Regions from separate parts of the Streptomyces sp. NPDC020379 genome, predicted to be linked through region 1. Evidence: riboswitches for the same ligand, from Rfam matches in the RefSeq annotation. Region 1 holds a riboswitch; the other holds the start of a gene.
The links. A riboswitch is a leader RNA that binds a small molecule or an ion and turns the genes downstream of it on or off. The one in region 1 is predicted to bind cyclic di-AMP.
Positions count from the first base shown of each region.

Region 2: it holds a riboswitch for cyclic di-AMP, as region 1 does, so the genes downstream of both, ACH427_RS27050 (M23 family metallopeptidase) here and ACH427_RS28740 (C40 family peptidase) in region 1, are expected to answer to the same signal.

Region 1 is NZ_JBIRVR010000029.1:33,886-41,434, reverse strand. It holds gene bioB (biotin synthase BioB) at 1-758, opposite strand, end outside; gene ACH427_RS28760 (8-amino-7-oxononanoate synthase) at 959-2,110, shown strand; gene ACH427_RS28755 (DUF397 domain-containing protein) at 2,115-2,360, opposite strand; gene ACH427_RS28750 (helix-turn-helix domain-containing protein) at 2,370-3,239, opposite strand; gene ACH427_RS28745 (ATP-binding protein) at 3,493-3,933, shown strand; gene ACH427_RS28740 (C40 family peptidase) at 4,016-4,486, opposite strand; cyclic di-AMP (ydaO/yuaA leader) riboswitch at 4,491-4,688, opposite strand; gene ACH427_RS28735 (urease subunit gamma) at 5,464-5,766, shown strand; gene ACH427_RS28730 (urease subunit beta) at 5,780-6,091, shown strand; gene ACH427_RS28725 (urease subunit alpha) at 6,084-7,549, shown strand, end outside.
Region 2 is NZ_JBIRVR010000025.1:27,252-34,800, forward strand. It holds gene ACH427_RS27040 (HPr family phosphocarrier protein) at 36-317, shown strand; gene ACH427_RS27045 (GntR family transcriptional regulator) at 495-1,160, opposite strand; gene ACH427_RS27050 (M23 family metallopeptidase) at 1,440-2,243, opposite strand; cyclic di-AMP (ydaO/yuaA leader) riboswitch at 2,257-2,412, opposite strand; gene ACH427_RS27055 (M16 family metallopeptidase) at 2,673-4,040, opposite strand; gene ACH427_RS27060 (M16 family metallopeptidase) at 4,076-5,425, opposite strand; gene ACH427_RS27065 (DNA topoisomerase (ATP-hydrolyzing) subunit A) at 5,662-7,549, shown strand, end outside.

The DNA of each region.
Region 1 (7,549 bases):
TGCGGGGTGAGGTTCCACTCCTTCGCCAGCGGCGTCCCCTCGAAGGGGATGAGGAAGTTGACCGGCACCGAGTCCGGGTCCAGCTCCCGCAGCGAGAACACCACGTCGACGAGGTCGGCGTCGGTCTCGCCCATGCCCGCGATCAGCCCGGAGCACGCGGACAGGCCGGCCGCCTGCGCCTGCTGCACGGTCTCCACGCGGTCGGCGTAGGTGTGCGTCGTGGTGATGTCGCCGTACGTGGCCTCGGAGGTGTTGAGGTTGTGGTTGTAGGCATCGGCACCCGCGGCGCGCAGCCGCTCCGCCTGCCCGGCGGAGAGCAGCCCGAGGCAGGCGCACACCTCGACGTCCTCGTTCTGCTCCTTGATCGCCTCGATGGTCCGGGTGACCCGCTCCACGTCCCGGTCCGTCGGCCCGCGCCCGCTGGCCACCAGGCAGACGCGCTTCGCGCCGCCCGCGACACCGGCGGCCGCCGCCTGCGACGCCTCCTCCGGCTTCAGCCAGGTGTACTTCAGGATCCCGGCCGTGGAACCGAGCCGTTGCGAGCAGTAGGAGCAGTCCTCGGGGCAGAGCCCGGACTTGAGGTTGACCAGATAGTTGAGCTTCACCCGGCGCCCGAACCACTTGCGGCGCACCTTGCCCGCCGCGGCCACCACATCGAGCAGTTCGTCGTCGGAGGTCGCCAGTACGGCGAGCGCCTCTTCACGGGTCGGCAGCTCCCGCCGCAGCCCCTTGTCCACCAGCGTGTTCAGCAGGTCCATGGCCGAGATCCTTACGCACCGCACCGCCTCGGGCCAATGGAGAGATCGCACAACAGCCCCCTTTTGAGGTGTGTGTATTGCCACACCCTGACCAGGCGCGACGAGGACTACGTTCTATGCACTGCATACAAAGCGGGGCCCGGGGTCCCGCCGTGCTCCCACCCACCGTCGCCCCGCCACGGAAACGACAAGGACGGCCGATGCCCCAGGACCCCTTCGACTGGATCGACCGGCACCACGAACGCCGCCTCGCCGCCGGTCTGGTGCGGGACCTGCGTCCGCGCCCCGCCGATTCGCCGCTGGCCGACCTGGCGGGCAACGACTATCTGGGGCTCACCCGGCACCCGGAGGTCACCGCGGCGGCGGCCGAGGCCGCGCTCCGGTGGGGCGCGGGAGCGACCGGTTCGCGACTGGTCACCGGCAGCACCGCGCTGCACGCCCGGCTGGAGGAGGAACTGGCCGCCTTCTGCGGCTTCGAGGCGGCCCTGGTGTTCTCCTCGGGCTACGCGGCCAACCTCGCCGCCGTCACCGCCCTCACCGGGCCCGCCGAGCACGCGGCCCTCGTGGTCTCCGACGCGGGCAACCACGCCTCGCTCATCGACGGCTGCCGGCTCGCCCGGGCGGAGACCGCGGTGGTCCCGCACGCCGATCCCGACGTGGTCCGCAAGACGCTCGACGCCCACGGCGGCCGCGCGCTGGCCGTCACCGACTCCGTCTTCTCCGTCGACGGCGACGCCGCCCCGCTGGCCGCGCTCGCCGACGCCTGCCGGGCGTACGGCGCGGCCCTGCTCGTGGACGACGCGCACGGCCTGGGAGTCCTCGGCGAGGGCGGCCGCGGGGCCGTGCACGCGGCGGGCCTCGCGGGCGCGGCGGACGTCGTCGCCACCATCACCCTGTCCAAGTCGCTGGGCAGCCAGGGCGGTGCGGTCCTCGGCCCGGCCCGGGTGATCAGGCACCTCGTCAGCAACGCCCGGACCTTCATCTTCGACACCGGCCTCGCCCCGGCGGCCGTGGGCGCGGCCCTGGCGAGCCTCGGGGTGCTGCGCCGCGAGCCGCAGCGCGCGGCGCGCGCCCGGCACGTCGCCCGCGAGCTGTACCGCGGGGTGACGGCCGCGGGCCTCGCAGCCGTACGGCCCGACGCGGCGGTGGTGTCCGTACGGGCGCCGTCCCCCGAGGCGGCGGTGCGCTGGGCGGCCGACTGCCGGGCCGCGGGGCTCGCGGTCGGCTGCTTCCGGCCGCCGTCCGTGCCCGACGGCATCTCGCGGCTGAGGCTGACCGCCCGGGCGGACCTGTCGGACCGGCAGGTCGAGGAGGCGGCCGGCACGGTCGTGAGGACCGCACCGGCCGCCTGAGGGCTCAGGTCGTGCGGTCGGGGGGACGGAGGGAGTCGTCGCGCAGCCCTGCGAGGAAGGAGGACCAGGCGACGGGGGAGAGCAACAGGGCGGACAGGGCGGTGTTCTTCGAGTCGCGCACGGCCAGGAGCCCGGGGGCCAGACCGGCCGTCTCCACGCAGTTGTTCATTCCGGTGCTGTAGCTGCTGCGTCGCCACACTGCGCCGCACAGGGCCGAAGGGGAAGGTACGTACCGAGGCATTGCGGACATGGTGCCTCCTTACGCGCCGTCGTTGATCCCGGCGATGAAATCCAGCGAGTTCTCGTGCGAGAGGGCGTGCGCCCGCAGCGTGGTGAATGCCTCGGCGTACGCCCGGAGGTCTTCTTTCCGCTCGAGGTAGAGGCTACTCGTCAAATGGTCGAGAACAACCACGTCCAGATCAGCAATGCGCGGAAATGAGAAAATAACAAAAGGTCCGGTGATGCCAATATGGCAGCTCCTGGAGAACGGCAGTACATGCAGCCGCACATGACGCTGTGCACCCGTTTCCACCAGGTGTCGCAGTTGCCCGGCCATGACCTCCCGCCCGCCCACCTCGTGGCGGAGCACCGCCTCGTCCAGCACGGCGCACAGCTCCAGCGGGCTGTCGCCGCCCAGCACCGACTGCCGTGCCATGCGCACCCGCACCAGCTTCTCCACCTGCTCCGGCGGCGGGTCGTTGAGCGCCGCACGGGTCACCGCGCGGGCATAGGCGGGAGTCTGGAGGAGGCCCGGCACGACCGTCGTCTCCAGGGTGCGTAACCGCGACGCCTCCGATTCCAGGCTGATGAAGTCGAGATACGCCGGGGGCAGCAGATTGCGGTAGGCGTACCACCAGCCCCGGCGGGCACCCTCCGCATCGGCGGTGCCAGCGCCGCACAGCGCTCCCAGCAGCGCGCGCAGTTCGGGGTCCGACACCCCGTACGCGTCCAGCAGCAGCGCGACGTCCGAGGACTTCACGCCACTGCTGCCGGTCTCGATGCGGCTGACCTTCGACTGGTGCCAGCCCACCGCGTGTGCGGCCTCCAGGCTGGTCAGTCCGGCGAGTTCGCGCTGGCGGCGCAGCTCGCCGCCGAGTTTGCGGCGGCGCACCGCGGGTCCGTTTCGCATAGCCCTGCCTCCGCCTGTGATGAACCCCGTGATGAACGTGGTGTTTCTCGTCAATAGACCAGTGTGCCGTCGGAATCCGGTCTCTCGTCGTAGAGTTCACCGCTTCGAGCGACAGATATATGCAGATGCTGGAGGATCGCCCGCATCACCCCCATTTCCGGTGGCAGGCTGTCGCGCAGAGCCGTCCGGAAGTGCTCTCGACTTCACGACGCATTGCGTCGGAGTCCGCTCCCGGCGGGAAAGGGACAGCGCCATGGCAGATCACCAAGAAGCCACCGTCACCCTGCCGAGCGCCCCCGCCTCGGTCTCCACCGCGCGCCGCTATGTGGCCGGCGTGCTCGCGGACTGGGGGCTGCCGGGTGGCACGGACGCCGCCGAGACCGTGCGGCTGATCGTCTCCGAGCTCGCCACCAACGCCGTGCAGCACACCCGCGGCCAGTCGCCCACCTTCACCGTCGAGGTCCGGCTCGACCTCGACCGGCAGTTGCGGATCGGGGTCACCGACAGCCACCCGTGCCTCCCCCGCAGACTGCCCGCCGCCGTACAGCAGGACAACGGGCGGGGCCTGGTCATCATCCGCTGCCTCACCGCGGAGCGCGGGGGAAGGGTCTTCTTCACCCCGAACCCGGACGGCGGCAAGACCGTATGGATCTCGCTGCCCTGGACCGTGCCCGCCCTCAGCGCCGAACGGTGAGGGCGGGACCGGGGCCCCGCACGGCGTGCGGGGCCCCGGTGCGGCATCGCGGCCGCCTCCTGCCGCTGTGTGTGCCGACGGGTCAGTTCACCCGGCCGTAGCGGACGTTGTTCGTCCAGATCCGCTCCAGGCGGACCACCGCTCCGGTCTTGGGCGCGTGCCAGATCCTGCCGCCGCCCGCGTATATCCCCACGTGGTAGATGCCCTGGCCGGAGACGAAGAACACCAGGTCACCGGCTTCGCGGGCGGAGCGGGAGATATGGGTGGTCCGGTTGTACTGCTCGGCGGCGGTGCGGGGCAGGGTCTTCCCGGCCCGCTTGAAGGAGTAGAGGGTCAGGCCCGAGCAGTCGAAGCGGTAAGGGCCGGTCGCGCCCCACTGATAGGGGGAACCCTGTTTCGAGGCCGCGATGTGCAGTGCGTCGGTGGCGACGGTCGATGCCTCGGCTCCCGTCGCGCCGCCCGGCACCAGCACCGTGGCGCCGACGGCGGCGAGCGTGAGCGCGGAGGCCGCGCCGGCCCTGGACATCATTGACGGACGTTTGTGCGCGCCCATGTGCCAACCCTTCGTCAGCCGCCTGTGAAGGATGACCTGTCGGGTTCGGGCAGGCGAAGATGCCCGGCCGTGTCAACGGCTTCACCCCAAGGGCCGACCGCACTACTCTTGGTCGTCCCACCGTGCTCGGGTCCTCCATCCCCACCGGTGCGTTCGTTCGACCCGGCATCCAGGCAGCGGCGGGGTTCGGCGTCCGCCTGGACCGCCCCGCCGGGATGGCGGGGTCTTGTCGTCGACCGGATCTTGGCGCAGCCCAGGTACGGATTCCGAGTGGAACCAGAGGTATGTGAGGCTGCTCACTCCCGGGCAATTCCGCTGGACACGGCGGGGATTGTCCGTTTCGGCGAAGCCCTGTTGAGCCCCTGGCCTGGGGGCCCGCGGCACCGCTCCGGCGCGGCGTGCGTGCCCGGTTGACATCGATCACCGCGCGTCGTCTACGACGCCGTCCGGCGTCTGGGGGAGCAGTGTTTATTCACCCGCCGACCCGTGATGCACGGGCGCGGGCGGGAGCGTGAGCGGGACCGCGCCCCGGACGCGCCGACGCGCCCCGGGCCGGACCGGCAACGGGCGTGCCAGGCGGCTCCCGGGCAACTCCCGCCCACCGCCCTCGAACGCGGCTGCGAGGGCTTCGCCGGGCCCGGCGCGGGCGACGCGCGCGGTCTGCGGCGCCCGTAGCCCGTCGTACGTGTCATGCGGGTGGAGCGGAGTGATCCGGCCCAGAAGATCCAGTAGTTGCAGACGGCAGCGGCATGAAGGCCCCGCCCGGATCACCGGTTTCGTCCCCCTGGCCCCTCCGGCCTCCTGTGACACCTCTGGCCATGGATGCGCAAAGAGTCAGTTAACACGTGGGAAAAGCTTCCGCTCTAATCTGCAATCCCTGGTCGTCCGATGAAGAACCCCAGGTCAAAGGTGTGTAGAACTCTTGTGTGCCCCCGTTGGGTTCGCTGGGGGTACCGGTTCGTCAGTGAGGTGGACGCATGCAACTCTCCCCGCATGAGCAGGAACGCCTGCTTCTCCATGTGGCCGCCGACGTAGCCGAGAAGCGCCGGGCCCGTGGGGTGCTCCTCAACCACCCCGAGGCGGTGGCCCTGATCACCGTGCACGTCCTCGAAGGCGCCCGCGACGGCCGGACCGTCGCCGAGCTCATGTCCTCCGGGCGCAAGGTGCTCAGCCGCGCCGAGGTGATGAGCGGCATACCCGAGATGATCCACGAGGTCCAGGTGGAGGCCACCTTCCCGGACGGCACCAAGCTCGTCACCGTGCACGAGCCCATCGGCTGAAGGGAAGACCGCCATGATTCCCGGAGAGATCCTGCTCGCCGCCGACCCCGTACCCCTCAACCAGGGGCTCCACCGCACCCGGCTCACCGTGCTCAACGCCGCCGACCGGCCCGTGCAGGTCGGCTCGCACTACCACTTCGCCGAGGCCAACCCGGGCCTCGACTTCGACCGCGCCGCCGCCCGCGGCAAGCGGCTCGACATCGCCGCGGGCACCGCCGTGCGCTTCGAGCCCGGCATCCCCGTCGAGGTCGGCCTGGTGCCGATCGCCGGCAAGCGCATCGTCGAGGGACTGCGCGGCGAGTGCGGAGGACCGCTCGATGACTGAGCTCAGCCGGGCCGCGTACGCCGATCTGTTCGGCCCGACGGCGGGGGACCGCATCCGCCTCGCCGACACCGACCTCCTGATCGAGATCGAGGAGGACCGCAGCGGAGGCCCCGGCCACGCCGGTGACGAAGCGGTCTTCGGCGGCGGCAAGGTCATCCGGGAGTCCATGGGACAGTCCCGTGCGACCCGCGCCGACGGCGCCCCCGACACCGTCGTCACCGGCGCCGTCGTCCTCGACCACTGGGGCGTCGTCAAGGCCGACATCGGCATCCGTGACGGCCGCATCACCGGCATCGGCAAGGCCGGCAACCCCGACACCATGGACGGCGTCCACCCCGACCTCGTCATCGGCCCCGAGACCGAGATCATCGCGGGCAACGGCAAGATCCTCACCGCCGGGGCCGTCGACGCCCACGTCCACTTCATCTGCCCGCAGATCGCGGACGAGGCCCTCGCCTCCGGCGTCACCACGCTCGTCGGCGGCGGCACCGGCCCGGCGGAGGGCAGCAAGGCCACCACCATCACCCCCGGCTCCTGGCACCTTGCCCGGATGTTCGAGGCGATGGAGGGCTACCCGCTGAACGTCGGCTTCCTCGGCAAGGGCAACACCGTCTCCTACGACTCCATGCGCGCCCAGCTGCGCGCCGGAGCCGTCGGTTTCAAGATCCACGAGGACTGGGGCGCGACCCCCGCCGTCATCGACGCCTGCCTGGCCGTCTGTGAGGAGAGCGGCGCCCAGCTCGCCATCCACACCGACACGCTCAACGAGGCGGGCTTCGTCGGCGACACCCTCGCCGCGATCGCCGGACGCACCCTGCACGCCTATCACACCGAGGGCGCGGGCGGCGGGCACGCGCCCGACATCATCACCGTCGTCTCCGAGGCCAACGTTCTCCCCAGCTCCACCAACCCGACCCGCCCGCACACCGTCAACACCGTCGACGAACACCTCGACATGCTGATGGTCTGTCACCACCTCAACCCCGCCGTGCCGGAGGACCTCGCCTTCGCCGAGTCCCGCATCAGGCCCGGCACCATCGCCGCCGAGGACGTCCTGCACGACCTCGGCGCCATCTCGATCATCTCCTCCGACTCCCAGGCGATGGGCCGCGTCGGCGAGATCGTGCTGCGCACCTGGCAGACGGCGCACGTGATGAAGCGGCGGCGCGGCGCCCTGCCGGGGGACGGCGCCGCCGACAACCGGCGGGCCCGGCGCTATGTCGCCAAATACACCATCAACCCGGCCGTCGCGCAGGGCCTCGACCACGAGATCGGCTCCGTCGAGACCGGCAAGCTCGCCGACCTCGTGCTGTGGGAACCGGCGTTCTTCGGCGTCAAGCCGCTGCTCGTCATCAAGGGCGGCCAGATCGCGTACGCGCAGATGGGCGACGCGAACGCGTCCATCCCCACCCCGCAGCCGATCCTGCCGCGGCCCATGTACGGTGCCGTGGGGCGCGC
Region 2 (7,549 bases), on a different contig from region 1:
TCTAGACAACCAATGACGACTTGAAGGGCAACACCATGGCTGAGCGCCGCGTCAACGTCGGCTGGGCCGAGGGCCTGCACGCCCGTCCCGCGTCGATCTTCGTCCGTGCGGCGACGGCCGCGGGCGTTCCGATGACGATCGCCAAGGCCGACGGCAACGCCGTCAACGCCGCGTCGATGCTGGCCGTGCTGGGCCTGGGCGCCCAGGGCGGCGAGGAGATCGTGCTGGCCTCGGACGCCGAGGGTGCCGAGGCGGCTCTCGACCGCCTGGCGAAGCTGGTCGCCGAGGGGCTCGAGGAGCTCCCGGAGACCGTCTGATTCACGGGAATCGCGCGCGGCGGGGCCGCGGCGGCCGATTGAGGCCGCCGCGGCCCCGCTGTCGTTTTCCCGGCCCTCCGCTTTCCCCGTCGCCTCGCGGCCGGGTTTCGCGCCGTGCGCGCCGCTCGAATTCCGCCGGCCACACGGTGGCAACGCTCCACGGATAACCGCCCGTTGTCAGGAGGGGGCGGCCGCGGTGCGCACCGATTGTTTCGGATTCCGCGCCCGGACCGGGCGGACGGGCCTGCGCAGCCGGTATTCACCCGGCACGCGGTCGGCGCGTGTCGCGGCGAGCGCCCGCGCACGGTCCGCGTCGCCCCGGGCGATCGCGTCGACGAGGGCACCGTGCGCCTCCCACGTGCGCACCGGCCGCAGGGGCGGCTCCGCCACGTACACCCAGGCGATCTTGAGCCGCAGCTGGGTGAGCAGCGCGGCGAGGCTGGGGCTGCCGGTGGCCTGGGCGAGCGTCTCGTCGAACCAGTCGTCCAGGGGCCGCAGTTCGCCGGTCCGGCCGGCCCGGGCGCGCTCCAGACCGAGTCTGACCAGCCCGCGGAGCACCTTGAGGTGGGCCTCGGTGCGGCGCTGCGCGGCGCGCGCGGCGCCCAGGGGTTCCAGCAGGGCCCGGACGTCGAGCAGGTCGGCGGCCTCGTGCTCGGTGGGTTCGGCGACGCAGGCGCCCGCGTGGCGGCGGGTGGTCACGAAGCCTTCGGAGGCGAGGGTGCGCAGGGCTTCGCGCACGGGTACGCGGGAGACGCCGTAGCGGCGGGCGAGCAGTTCCTCGATGAGCCTGCTGCCGGGCGGGAAGAAGCCGGAGACGATGTCGTCACGGATCGCGGTGCACACGGCCTGCGTGGGAATTCCGCGGCTGTCCGGCACCGGGTTGTCATAGCCGTTCACGTACGGCCCCGCATGGGTGAACCTCCGCATTGACCCCCGCGAAACGCGGCCGATTGACGCCTGTCGGGCGACTCTATTGCAGGCGCCGGGAATTTCCGATGGCGCCGGTGAAGTCATCGGTATGTTTTGGCCAACACGAAGGCCCCGGTCGGTGACCGGGGCCTGGTGACGGGGAACGCCGCGATACTCGGCGATACGGCGGTGAAAGCCGGGGGGCGTGGTGCGTCAGACGTTGACGCCGTGCGAGCGCAGGTACTCGACCGGGTCGATGTCGGAGCCGTACGCGGGGCCGGTACGGGCCTCGAAGTGCAGGTGCGGGCCGGTGACGTTGCCGGTGGCGCCGGAGAGGCCGATCTGCTGGCCCGGGGTGACCGTCTGGCCGACGCTGACGTCGATGGACGACAGGTGACCGTACTGCGTGTAGGTGCCGTCGCTGTGCTGGATGACGACGTTGTTGCCGTACGCGCCGCCCCAGCCCGCCTCGACGATGGTGCCCGCGCCCACGGCGTGCACCGAGGTGCCCGACTCGGCGTGGAAGTCGATGCCGGTGTGGCTGCCGGAGGACCACAGGCCGCTGGACGCCTTGTAGGCGGTGGAGACGTAGGAGCCGTCGATCGGCGCGACGTAGGCGTTGAGGCGCTTGCGCTCCTGCTCGCGGGCGGCGCGCTCCTGCTCCTTGCGCTCGGCGTCCAGCTTGCGCTGGGCCTCGTCGGCCTTCTGCTTGACCTCGGCGGCCTGCTTCTTGGCGGCGGCCTCGGCCTGCAGGCGGGCGGCGGTCTCGTCCGCGGAGCTGCGCTGGATCTCGGCCTGCTCGCCGACGCGGTCGGCCGTGTCGTCGCCGATGACGATGGCCTGGGTGAGGCCGGTGTCCTCGACGCGCGGGGCGTCGTCGGTGGCGGCGAGTGCCGGAGCGGCGAATCCCGCCATGACACCGGTGGCCGCGAGGGTGGCTATGCCCGCCGCGTTCGCCCCGGCGCGGACGGCGCGGCTCGGACGGCGGTGCTTACCGGTGGGACGAGTGAACGCCATGGGTACGGCTGATCCTTTCCTTCCTTCTCGCCTACCGGGTTAGCTGACGGGTTCGGAGCAGGAAGGTCTCCTACGGATCCCTCCGGAGAGGGGCCCGATTCACCCCAGGGACATGTGGGTCCCCGGCTCCCCTGGCTCGCGCCGTACGGGGACTCGGCGATGACTGTCCGGGGCCGCGGATGCGACTCACATCTGACGGGCAGCCGCCCTGACGCTAGACGCCGCCACTTTCGAACGGCAAACAGAAGCCCTAATTTGTGGCGTACGCCACAGCGGAGATGTGCAACCACTCCACTAAATCGGACATAAAGGAGGCGCGCGGGACCCGTGGGCCCCGCGCGCCTCCCGGGTGGCTGATGTCATCCGGCGTCAGACATCGGCCGCCGGACGCGACTCGGGGGTGAGCCGGATGTGAGCGGCCGTCAGGTGTCAGCCGCTGACGACGGTGACCTCGCCGATCCCGAGCGCCCTGACGGGCTCCTCGATCTCCGCGGCGTCACCGACGAGGACGGTCACGAGCCGGTCGACCGGGAAGGCGTTGACGACGGCGGCCGTCGCCTCCACGGTGCCGGTCCGCGCGAGGCGCTCGTACAGCCGCGCCTGGAAGTCGTCCGGCAGATACTGCTCGACCTGGTCGGCGAGGGTGCCCGCGACGGCCGCGGCGGTCTCGTACTTCAGCGGCGCGACACCGACCAGGTTCTGCACGGCGGTGTCCCGCTCGGCGTCCGTCAGGCCCTCGGCGGCGAGGGTGCGCAGCACCGTCCACAGGTCGTCCAGGGCGGGGCCGGTGGAGGCCGTGTCGACCGAGCCGCTGATGGCGAGCATGGCCGCGCCCGTGCCCTCCGGGGAGGAGCGCAGCACCTGGCCGAAGGACCGCACGCCGTAGGTGTAGCCCTTCTCCTCGCGCAGGACGCGGTCCAGGCGCGAGGTGAGGGTGCCGCCGAGGCAGTACGTGCCGAGCACCTGGGCGGGCCAGACGCGGTCGTGCCGGTCGGCGCCGATCCGGCCGATCAGCAGCTGGGTCTGGACGGCGCCGGGGCGGTCCACGATGACCACGCGGCCGGTGTCGTCCGCGGTGATCGGCGGCACCGGCCGGGGCTCCGCCACGGAGCCTGTCCAGGCGCCCAGGGAGTCGCCGAGCGCCTCGTCGAGATCGATGCCGGTGAAGTCGCCGACGACCACGGCGGTCGTGGTGGCGGGCCGGACGTGCGCCTCGTAGAAGGCGCGCACGGCGGCGGCGTCGATGCGCGCGACGGTCTCCTCGGTGCCCTGGCGGGGGCGCGACATGCGCGCCTCGGCCGGGAAGAGGTGCTTCGAGAGCGCCATGGCGGCACGGCGGGCGGGGTTGGCCAGCTCGTGCGGGATCTCGTCCAGGCGGTTGCCGACGAGCCGCTCGATCTCGCTGTCGGGGAACGCGGGGGCGCGCAGGGCGTCCGCGAGCAGGGCGAGGGCCTTGGCGAGCCGGGAAGCGGGCACCTCCAGGGAGACCCGGACGCCGGGGTGGTCGGCGTGCGCGTCGAGGGTGGCGCCACAGCGCTCCAGCTCGGCGGTGAACTCCTCGGCCGTGTGCTTGTCGGTGCCCTCCGACAGGGCGCGGGCCATGATGGTGGCGACCCCGTCGAGGCCCTCCGGCTCGGCGTCCAGCGGCGCCAGGAGGTTGATCTCGACGGCCACGATCTGCTGGCCGGGGCGGTGGCAGCGCAGCACGGTCAGGCCGTTGGGCAGGGTGCCGCGCTCGGGGGCCGGGAAGGCCCAGGGGGTCGCCTCGCCGGCCCGCGGCCGCGGGTGGAAGGTCATCGAAGGTCCTGCGGTGCCGGTGGCCACGGCGTCGCTCACTGGGCCGTCTCCTCGTCGTTCAGGTCGTGCTCGGCGTGCTCTTCGGCGGGGGCGGTGGGCTCGTAGACCAGCACCGCGCGGTTGTCGGGGTGCAGCCTGGCCTTGGCGGCCCGCTGCACCTCCTCCGGGGTGATGTCGAGGGCGCGCTCCACGGCGGTGAGGGCGAGCTGGGGGTCGCCGAACAGCACGGCGAAACGGCACAGTTCGTCGGCGCGGCCGCTGACCGTGGCGAGCCGGTCCAGCCACTCGCGCTCCAGCTGCGCCTGGGCGCGCTCCATCTCCTCCGGGGTGGGCCCCTCGGCGGCGAAGCGGGCGAGCTCGTCGTCGACGGCGGCCTCGATGTCGCTCACCTCGACGCCGCCGGACGCCTTGACGTCCAGCCAGCCGAGCGAGGGCGCGCCGGCCAGCCGCAGCATCCCGAAGCCGACGGCCACCGCGCTGCGGTCGCGGCGGACCAGGCGGTTGTAGAGCCGGGAGGACTCGCCGCTGCCGAGGACGGTCAGGGCGAGGTCGGCGGCGTCGGCGTCACGGCTGCCGTCGTGCGGGAGGCGGTAGGCGGCCATCAGGGCACGCGAGGGCACCTCCTCGCGCACGACCTCGCGCAGCTCCTCGCCGATGACGTCGGGGAGGGAGCCGTCGCGCGGCGGCTGCTTGCCGTCGTGCGCGGGGATGGAGCCGAAATACTTCTCGACCCAGGCGAGCGTCTGCTCCGGGTCGATGTCGCCGACGACGGACAGGACGGCGTTGCCCGGCGCGTAGTAGGTGCGGAAGAAGGCGCGGGCGTCCTCCAGGGACGCGGCGTCCAGGTCGGCCATGGAGCCGATCGGGGTGTGGTGGTACGGGTGGCCGTCGGGGAAGGCCATGGCCGTCAGCTTCTCGAAGGCGGTGCCGTAGGGGACGTTGTCGTACCGCTGGCGGCGCTCGTTCTTGACGACGTCCCGCTGGTTCTCCATGGACTCGTCGTCGAGCGCGGTGAGCAGCGAGCCCATCCGGTCGGCTTCCAGCCAGAGGGCCAGCTCCAGCTGATGGGCCGGCATGGTCTCGAAATAGTTGGTCCGCTCGAAGCTGGTGGTGCCGTTGAGCGAACCGCCCGCGCCCTGCACCAGCTCGAAGTGGCCATTGCCCTTGACCTGGGCCGAGCCCTGGAACATAAGGTGCTCGAAGAGATGGGCGAGGCCGGTGCGGCCCTTGACCTCGTGGCGCGAGCCGACGTCGTACCAGAGGCAGACGGCGGCGACCGGGGTCAGGTGGTCTTCGGAGAGCACCACCCGCAGGCCATTGGCCAGGCGGTGCTCGGTCGCTGTCAGGCCGCTGGAACCGGCCTGTTGCGTGGCCGTGTGACCCATGGGCATGTACGTCCCTTCGATCGCGTGGAATCCCGCGTGGAGGCTCGCGATGGTTCGCGACGACTCGCGTGATGAACAGTCCTGTCACTGTATGCAAGCGTGCTGACATCTGGCGAAGTTCCCGGTGCGGTGCGCTCTTACGGACGGGTCGGTTGTCGGCGTTGTCAGTGGGGCGGTCCACAATGGTCGGCGTCAGCACCCCGCCTCGGCAATCGATCGAAGGAGCAGCAGCCGCGATGGCCCGCCGCAGCACGAAGACCCCGCCGCCGGACGACTTCGAGGAGCGCATCCTCGACATCGACGTCGTCGACGAGATGCAGGGCTCCTTCCTCGAGTACGCCTACTCGGTCATCTACTCGCGCGCCCTGCCCGACGCCCGGGACGGGCTCAAGCCCGTCCAGCGCCGCATCCTCTTCCAGATGAACGACATGGGCCTGCGCCCCGAGCGTTCGTATGTGAAGTGCGCACGCGTCGTCGGCGAGGTGATGGGCAAGCTCCACCCACACGGTGACGCGTCCATCTACGACGCCCTGGTGCGCATGGCGCAGCCCTTCTCGATGCGCGTGCCGCTGGTCGACGGGCACGGCAACTTCGGTTCGCTGGGCAATGACGACCCGCCCGCCGCGATGCGTTACACCGAGGCGCGGATGGCGGCGACGACGTCGCTGATGACGGAGTCGATCGACGAGGACACCGTCGACTTCACGCCGAACTACGACGGCAGCGAGCAGGAGCCGGTCGCGCTCCCGGCCGCGTATCCGAACCTGCTGGTCAACGGCGCCTCCGGGATCGCGGTCGGCATGGCGACGAACATGCCGCCGCACAACCTCGGCGAGGTCGTGGCCGCCGCCCGGCACCTGATCAAGCACCCGGGCGCCGACCTGGACACCCTGATGCGGTTCGTGCCCGGCCCGGATCTGCCCACGGGCGGCCGGATCGTGGGCCTGGGCGGCATCCGTGACGCGTACGAGACGGGCCGGGGCACCTTCAAGATCCGGGCCACCGTCACCGTGGAGAACGTGACGCCCCGTCGCAAGGGCCTGGTCGTCACCGAGCTGCCGTACACGGTCGGCCCGGAGAAGGTGATCTCCAAGATCAAGGACCTGGTCGGCGCCAAGAAGATCCAGGGCATCGCCGACGTCAAGGACCTCACCGACCGCTCCCACGGCCTCCGTCTCGTCATCGAGATCAAGAACGGCTTCAACCCCGAGGCCGTGCTGGAGCAGCTCTACAAGCTGACGCCGATGGAGGAGTCCTTCGGCATCAACAACGTCGCGCTGGTCGACGGGCAGCCCCTGACGCTGGGTCTGAAGGAGCTGCTGGAGGTCTATGTCGACCATCGCTTCGAGGTGGTGCGGCGGCGCAGCGAGTTCCGGCGCACCAAGCGGCGGGACCGGCTGCACCTGGTCGAGGGCCTGCTGGTGGCGCTCCTCGACATCGACGAGGTCATCAGGATCATCCGATCGAGTGAGAACGCCGCGCAGGCCAAGGAGGGCCTGATCGCGCGCTTCTCGCTCTCCGAGATCCAGACGCAGTACATCCTCGACACCCCGCTGCGCCGTCTGACGAAGTTCGACCGGGTCGAGCTGGAGTCGGAGCGCGACCGGCTGAACGACGAGATCGCGAAGCTGACCGCGATCCTCGAGTCCGACGCGGAGCTGCGCAAGCTGGTCTCCAATGAACTGGCCGACGTGGCGAAGAAGTTCGGCACCGACCGGCGGACGGTCCTGCTGCAGTCGGCGGGCTCCCCCGCCTCGGCCGTGCCCCTGGAGGTCGCGGACGACCCCTGCCGGGTGCTGCTGTCCTCCACCGGGCTGCTCGCCCGCACGGCGGGCGGCGAGCCGTTCCCGGACGACGGGGAGAAGCGCGTCAAGCACGACGTGATCGTCTCGGCGGTCCCGGCGACGGCCCGCGCGGACGTGGGCGCGGTGACCTCCGGGGGCCGGCTGCTGCGCCTGCCGGTGATCGACCTGCCGCAGCTGCCCGAGACGGCGGCCGCGCCCAGTCTGGCGGGCGGGGCACCGGTCTCGGAGTTCCTGACGCTGGAGGATGACGAGCGGGTGGTGTGCCTGACCACCCTGGACGAGTCGTCTCCGGGCCTCGCGATCGGCACGGAGCAGGGCG